2 linked regions of the Sinorhizobium fredii NGR234 genome follow. The main gene of each other region encodes a partner of the protein of the gene in region 2 in a complex. Links are inferred from orthologs where the notes say so. Each region holds a gene or a part of one and is shown on either strand. Other genes may lie near its edges.

What was found. Proteins that work in one complex are often made in the same cells at the same time.
Region 1: the proteins of hfq (region 2) and NGR_RS05235 are in contact, whole or in part, in a crystal structure (PDB 3VU3), measured with the Escherichia coli proteins. The link is inferred for Sinorhizobium fredii NGR234 from one-to-one orthologs.

What each region holds. Positions count from the first base shown.
Region 1 is NC_012586.1:1,061,463-1,065,688, forward strand. Bases 862-3,794 are described here. They hold NGR_RS05235 (catalase), read left to right. Parts: upstream 862-1,235; coding sequence 1,236-3,353; downstream 3,354-3,794. Other genes in these bases: NGR_RS05230 (YbhB/YbcL family Raf kinase inhibitor-like protein), read left to right, coding at 862-1,123; NGR_RS05240 (ATP-dependent DNA ligase), read left to right, coding at 3,378-3,794. Outside these bases: glycogen synthase GlgA, read right to left, coding at 1-418; more of NGR_RS05230, read left to right, coding at 662-861; more of NGR_RS05240, read left to right, coding at 3,795-4,226.
Region 2 is NC_012587.1:1,340,737-1,344,264, forward strand. The notes cover bases 693-3,528. They hold hfq (RNA chaperone Hfq), read left to right. Parts: upstream 693-1,907; coding sequence 1,908-2,150; downstream 2,151-3,528. Other genes in these bases: ntrX (two-component system response regulator NtrX), read left to right, coding at 693-928; NGR_RS17775 (D-amino-acid transaminase), read left to right, coding at 937-1,800; hflX (GTPase HflX), read left to right, coding at 2,232-3,528. Also shown: more of ntrX, read left to right, coding at 1-692. UniProt on the Escherichia coli protein: RNA chaperone that binds small regulatory RNA (sRNAs) and mRNAs to facilitate mRNA translational regulation in response to envelope stress, environmental stress and changes in metabolite concentrations.

The DNA of each region.
Region 1 (4,226 bases), on a different replicon or contig from region 2:
GCCAGTCGTGGGCGTGAATGATGTCCGGTCGCCAGTGCTGGACGAGACCGCCGGCGATTTGCGAGGCGACGAAGCAAAAGGCGGCGAAGCGCTTCCAGTTGTCCGGATAGTCCACCCCGTGCTCATCGGTGTAGGGGCCGCCCGACCTGTAGAAGAACCCCGGCGCATCAAGCACGAAAAGCTCGAGCCCCGCGGCGCGTCCGGCAAGGAGCGTGGCGGTTTCGCCGAAGAGACTGTCATAGCGCGCAACGGGTGTGGCGTCGTCCAGCGATTCGATGACGGACCGATAGCCCGGCACTAGAGTGCGCATACGAATGCCATGCGATTTCAATGCCTTGGGAAGCGAGCCCGCAACATCGGCTAGCCCGCCGGTCTTCACCAAGGGGAAAATCTCAGCCGTAACGGAGAGAACGTTCATCGATTGTTTTCCGGAAATTTTATGTTGGCCGCTGCCAGCCAATCGCCGCCCCACTTTGCACTCCTTCAACACAAACCGCGTGCGCAAAGTTCCGTCCCGGAAGCGAAATTTTTATGACGGCCGCCGCGGGAAGATTTTTCACCGGCCCAATGTCGCCAACGACCTCAACACCGGTCCGCTTTGAGAGTACAATCCAAGCCGGTCGCGCGCTCGTTCCATGTGCCAACATGAAGGAGACAGGTGATGACTTTCAGCCTGATGAGCCCAGCCTTCGCCGAAGGCCAGCCGATCCCCAAGAAATATACGCGCTTCGGCGAGAACATTTTCCCGCCGCTGAAATGGACGGGTACACCCGACGGAACGCAGAGCTTCGCATTGATCGTCGAAGATCCGGACGCCGTACGGGGCGTGTTTCGGCACTGTGCGATCGTCAACATTCCCGGCAGCTGGACGGAGCTTGCTGAAGCCGTCGATACCGGGCCGGAACATGCCATCAAGTTCATCAGGAATGACTTCGGCAACGCCCGCTATGACGGGCCGCAACCGCCGGCGGGAACGGGCGTTCATCATTATCACTTCAAGCTCGCCGCGCTGAACATCCGCAACATCTCGCTGCCTGACGATATCGGCGCAGTGCATGCCTTTGCCGAGGCCGGCAAGCACCGGATCGCAGAAGCCACGCTCATCGGTACCTATCGCGGTTGACGCGTCGCAACGCCGTCGGACCATCCAAGCTTCGAAAATTCGGCGTCGGGGGGAACCAACTTCGGCGGCCAAGGTTTCGTGCCCGTTCCTTCCTCGCTCAAGGAGTGCTGCAATGGCCAAGAAACCCTCTGCGCCGAACACTGCGAAGCCAGCCACCATTCATGACCAGAAAGCGACCCGCGGAAACGGCGGGGAACTTCACCAGACTGCCGAAGGGGATACTCCGGTCTTGACGACGGCCCAGGGCGGACCGGTGGCCGACGACCAGAACAGCCTGCGGGCCGGCGAGCGCGGCCCGACATTGATCGAGGACTTCCACTTTCGCGAAAAGATCTTTCATTTCGACCACGAGCGCATTCCGGAGCGCGTGGTACATGCACGCGGCTACGGCGCCCATGGTTTTTTCGAGACCTACGAGTCGCTCGCCGCCTATACGCGGGCGGACCTGTTCCAGCGGGCAGGCGAACAGACGCCGGCTTTCGTGCGCTTCTCGACGGTGGCCGGCAGCAAGGGGTCCTTCGACCTTGCGCGCGACGTGCGCGGTTTCGCGGTCAAGATATACACCAAGGAGGGCAATTGGGACCTCGTCGGCAACAACATCCCGGTTTTCTTCATTCAGGACGCCATCAAGTTTCCGGACGTCATTCATTCGGTGAAACCTGAGCCCGATCGGGAGTTTCCCCAAGCCCAATCGGCGCACGACAATTTCTGGGATTTCATCAGCCTGACGCCTGAGAGCATGCACATGGTGATGTGGGTCATGTCCGACCGGGCGATCCCCCGTTCGTTCCGCTTCATGGAGGGCTTCGGCGTTCACACCTTCCGCTTCGTCAATGCCAAGGATGAGTCCACTTTCGTCAAGTTCCACTGGAAGCCGAAGCTCGGGCTCCAGTCCGTCGCCTGGAACGAGGCCGTGAAGATCAACGGTGCGGATCCCGACTTCCACCGCCGCGATCTCTGGCAGGCCATCCAGTCCGGCAATTTCCCGGAGTGGGAGCTGCATGTCCAGCTCTTCGACCAGGACTTCGCCGACAGCTTCGACTTCGATATTCTCGATCCGACCAAGATCATTCCGGAGGAGATCCTGCCGACGAAAGCGGTGGGGCGGCTGGTACTCGATCGCATGCCGGACAATTTCTTCGCCGAGACCGAACAGGTCGCGTTCATGACGCAGAACGTGCCGCCGGGTATCGATTTCAGCGACGATCCTCTGCTGCAGGGACGCAACTTCTCCTATCTGGACACGCAGCTGAAGCGGCTCGGTAGCCCGAATTTCACGCATCTGCCGATCAACGCGCCCAAATGCCCCTTCCAGCACTTCCAGCAGGATGGCCATATGGCGATGCGCAATCCGGTCGGGCGGGTAAACTACCAGCCGAATTCCTGGGGCGAGGGGCCGCGCGAGTCGCCTATGAAAGGCTTTCGCCATTTCGCGTCGCAAGAGCAGGGGCCGAAGCTGCGCATTCGAGCGGAGAGCTTCGCGGATCATTACAGTCAAGCCCGCCAGTTCTTCATCAGCCAGACTCCGCCAGAGCAGCGCCATATCGCCGATGCCCTGACCTTCGAATTGAGCAAGGTTGAGATGCCGGTGATCCGCGAACGCATGGTCGCCCATCTGCTGAATATAGACGAGACACTTGGCAAGAAGGTTGGTCATGCCCTCGGCTTGCAGACGATGCCAAAGCCTGCCGAGGCCGCCGTCGCGACCCGACAAGACCTCGACCCGTCGCCGGCGCTGAGCATCATTCAGCGGGGCCCGAAGCGCTTCGAAGGTCGCAAGCTCGGAATTCTGGCGACGGACGGTGCCGATGCCGCGCTGCTCGATGCCTTGACTGCTGCAGTGACGGAGCAAAAGGCAGCCTTCGAGCTGATCGCCCCGAAAGTCGGCGGCTTCACCGCTTCGGACGGCAGGTGGGTTGCAGCCCACCAGATGCTCGACGGCGGGCCCTCCGTACTCTACGACGCGGTGGTGCTTCTGCCTTCAGCAGACGGCGTCAACGATCTGATCGACGTCGCGACCGCCCGTGACTTCGTGGCCGACGCCTTCGCCCACTGCAAATTCATCGGCTACTGCGCAGCCGCGCTGCCTCTCATGCAGAGAGCGGGCATTGCCGAGTCTCTCGACGAGGGAACGATCGAACTCACAGAGGCCGCGAGTATCGCCTCCTTCGTCAAGGAACTGGGCAAGTTGCGTGTCTGGGCCAGAGAGCCGGCGGTGAAGCTGAAATAGTCCGGGCCGCCAAGGGAGTGGAGGATGCCGTCACCCGCGCATCGAAAGCCGATCAAGGACGCTGGATCGTCTCGCCTGACCGGAAAGCCGAAGGTGGCGAACGATGCGGAATCTGGCGGCGGCTTCGCGCTGCCCGTCAGCACGGCGCCGATGGAAGCACGCTCCGCCGCGGAGCTTCCAAGCGACGGGGCATGGCAGTATGAGCCGAAATGGGACGGCTTCCGCTGCCTTGCCTTCAAATCCGGCGAGGAGGTCGATCTCCGGGCCAAATCCGGCAAGCCTCTCGGTCGGTTCTTCCCGGAGGTTCTCTCGCTGCTGCGCAACCTGGACGCCGTCCAGTTCGTCGTCGACGGCGAACTGGTGATCGAAGTCGAAGGGCGACTTTCCTTCGACGCCCTGCAGATGCGCCTGCATCCGGCGGCAAGCCGCGTTCAGAAACTCTCGCAGCAAACGCCTGCACGCCTCGTCCTGTTCGACATATTGGTCGACGCGAAGGGTGCCGTCCTGACCGACAAGCCTCTTGCCGTCCGGAGAGCGGCACTCGAAGCCTTTGCCTCCGAGAACGCCATCCAGGATAAACTCGAGCTTTCGCCTTTCACGCTCGATCGCAAGGAGGCGGAGCAATGGCTCGCCTCGTGGGAAGCAGGCGCCACCGATGGGGTCGTCGCCAAGCGGCGCGACGGCCGCTACGAGTGCGGTGAGCGGGCGATGGTGAAGGTCAAACGCCTGAAGACGGCCGATTGTGTTGTCGGCGGCTTCCGTTACGAGAGCGACAGCGACAAGGTCGGTTCCCTCCTGCTCGGCCTCTACGACATGGACGGCACTCTCGACCACGTCGGTTTTACTGCGACGATTTCCGACAAGGAACGTCCC
Region 2 (3,528 bases):
GGTCGCGGTCTCGCAGTTGCGCCAGACGATCGAAAAGGTCGCCCCGACCAACAGCCGCATCATGATCCAGGGACCCTCCGGCTCCGGCAAGGAACTGGTGGCGCGCATGATCCATCGCAAATCGACGCGCGCGACCGGCCCCTTCGTGGCCTTGAATGCGGCCGCCATCACGCCGGACCGCATGGAAATTGCGCTCTTCGGCACCGAGGGCACGTCCGGTCAGCCGCGGCGCACCGGTGCGCTGGAAGAAGCCCATGGCGGCATACTCTATCTCGACGAGGTCGGCGAAATGCCGCGCGAGACGCAGAACAAGATCCTGCGCGTGCTCGTCGATCAGCAGTTCGAGCGTGTCGGTGGTTCGAAGCGCGTCAAGGTGGATGTCCGCATCATTTCCTCGACCGCCTACAACCTCGAAAGCATGATCGCGGATGGCCTCTTCCGGGAGGATCTGTACCACCGGCTGGCCGTCATCCCGGTGCGCGTTCCGGCGCTGGCGGAGCGACGGGAAGATATCCCCTTCCTGGTCGACATGTTCATGCGCCAGGTGAGCGAACACGCCGGCATCCGTCCACGCAAGATCGGCGAAGATGCACTCGCGGTGCTCCAGGCACATGACTGGCCCGGCAATATCCGGCAGTTGCGCAACAACATCGAACGCCTGATGATCCTTGCCCGCAGCGACGGGCCGGATACGCCGATCAGCGCCGACATGCTGCCGAGTGAGGTGGGCGACACGCTGCCGAAGATTTCCGCCAAGGGCGACCAGCACATCATGACGCTGCCGCTGCGCGAGGCTCGCGAAATGTTCGAGCGGGACTATCTGATTGCCCAGATCAATCGCTTCGGCGGAAACATTTCACGCACGGCGGAATTCGTCGGCATGGAGCGCTCGGCCCTGCACCGCAAGCTGAAATCGCTGGGCGTCTAGGAATCTCCATGCCGAGAACCGCCTATGTGAACGGCGCCTATGTGCCGCACTCCGAAGCTGCAATCCATGTAGAAGATCGCGGCTTCCAGTTTGCCGATGGCGTCTACGAGGTCTGCGAAGTGCGTCACGGCGTTATCGTCGATCTCAGCCGCCACCTCGACCGCCTCGACCGGTCGCTCAGCGAACTCAGGATAAGCTGGCCGATGAGCCGGGCGGCGCTCATCCACATCATCCGCGAAGTGCTGCGCCGCAACCGGGTCAGCAATGGGCTCTTCTATCTTCAGGTGACGCGCGGGGTCGCCCGGCGCGATCACGTCTTTCCGGCGAAGGGCACGCCGCCATCGATCGTCGTCACGGCCAAGCGGACGGATGCCGCCGCGATCGCTCGGAAAAATGCCGTAGGCATCGCCGCGATAACCGTACCGGAGAACCGCTGGGACCGGGTCGATATCAAAACGGTGGGGCTTCTCCCGAATGTTCTCGCCCGCCAGAGGGCGAAGGAACTCGGCGCGCAGGAGGCGATCTTCGTCGATGCGGACGGCATGGTCAAAGAAGGGGCGGCGACCAATGTGTGGATCGTCGACGGTGAGGGAATGCTGCGCACCCGCCCGGCCGAACATGGCATCCTGCGCGGCATCACGCGCACGACGCTGATGGACGTGGCGAAGCCGCTCGGCTTGACGATCGAGGAGAGAGCCTTTTCCGTCGAGGAGATGCTCGGCGCCCGGGAGGTGTTCGTCACGGCCGCGACGAGCATCTGCTTTCCGGTCGTTTCGATCGATGGAAAGACGATCGGCAACGGCCATCCGGGAAGCATAGCACAGAATATTCGTGAAGCCTTTTTCGACGTTGCGGAAAAGACGGCGATTTGATACCAAACTTCAAGAGGTGTCGGGGGAAGGCTTCTGTGACACTTCGGATCGCAAATTTGACAAAATGCACCGGCGCCAAAGCCGGCAAATAAGAAAGAAGCGGCGCGATGGCGGAACGTTCTCAAAACTTGCAGGATCTTTTTCTTAATACGGTTCGCAAGCAAAAGATTTCATTGACCATTTTCCTTATCAATGGCGTGAAGCTGACGGGTGTTGTGACATCTTTTGACAATTTCTGTGTCCTGTTGCGCCGTGACGGCCATTCTCAGCTCGTCTACAAGCACGCCATCTCGACCATCATGCCGGGCCAGCCCCTGCAAATGTTCGAGAATGAGGAAGCGGCATCCTGACGGGACCTGAGGATCATTACCAAACGCAATTCGAAATCGCCGTCGTCGATCATTCCGGAGCTTGAGAAGCGCCGCGACGACATGCGCGCGGTCGTTGTCGTGCCGGTCCTGAAGAGGACGGGCAAGCCGGCTGCTGAGTTGACTGCCGCGAGCGGGCGCTCCGACGAAAGCCGGCTGGAAGAGGCGACCGGCCTTGCGCTCGCCATCGATCTCGACGTCGTGCACGGCACGGTCGTTCCCGTCGCGCAGCCGAAACCCGGCACGTTGCTCGGCAGCGGCAAGATCGAGGAGATCGGCCACATCCTGAACGAGAAGGATGCGGGCCTCGTCATCGTCGACCACCCGCTGACGCCGGTGCAGCAGCGCAATCTCGAGAAAGAGTGGAACGCCAAGGTCATCGACCGCACCGGCCTCATTCTGGAGATTTTCGGCCGGCGGGCCTCCACCAAGGAAGGCACGCTTCAGGTCGATCTCGCGCACCTCAACTATCAGAAGGGCCGGCTGGTTCGAAGCTGGACCCACCTCGAGCGCCAGCGCGGCGGTGCGGGCTTCATGGGCGGCCCGGGCGAAACCCAGATCGAGGCCGACCGCCGTCTTCTGCAGGAGAGGATCGTGCGGCTGGAGCGCGAACTGGAACAGGTGCGGCGGACGCGCCAGCTGCATCGTTCGAAGCGCAAGAAGGTGCCGCACCCGATCGTCGCGCTGGTCGGCTACACCAACGCCGGCAAATCGACGCTCTTCAACCGCATGACCGGTGCCGGCGTGCTGGCCGAGGACATGCTCTTTGCGACGCTCGATCCGACGCTCCGGCGGCTGAAGCTGCCGCATGGCCGGATGGTCATTCTGTCCGATACGGTCGGCTTCATCTCCGACCTGCCGACCCACCTCGTCGCGGCCTTCCGCGCGACGCTAGAGGAGGTGCTCGAAGCCGACTTGATTCTCCACGTGCGAGATCTCTCCGACCCGGACAATCAGGCGCAGGCGAGCGACGTGCTGCGCATCCTTGCCGATCTCGGCATCGACGAGAAGGAAGGTTCCGAGCGCATCGTCGAGGTCTGGAACAAGATCGACAGGCTTGCGCCTGAAGTGCGCGAGGCGCTCGTGAAGAAAGCGGCGAGCGCCGACAACACCGTCGCCGTATCGGCGATTACCGGCGAAGGCGTTGACGATCTGCTCGGCGAGATCGGCGGACGGCTGTCCGGTGTCATGACCGAGTGCACTGTCGCGCTGGGATTGGACCAGCTGCAGCTCCTGCCCTGGATCTATGAGCACGCGATCGTCGATGGCCGCGACGATCTCGAAGACGGAAGGATCAGCCTCGACCTGCGCTTGACCGAGGCCGAGGCCGCCGAGCTCGAAAGGCGGCTGGGCAACGGCC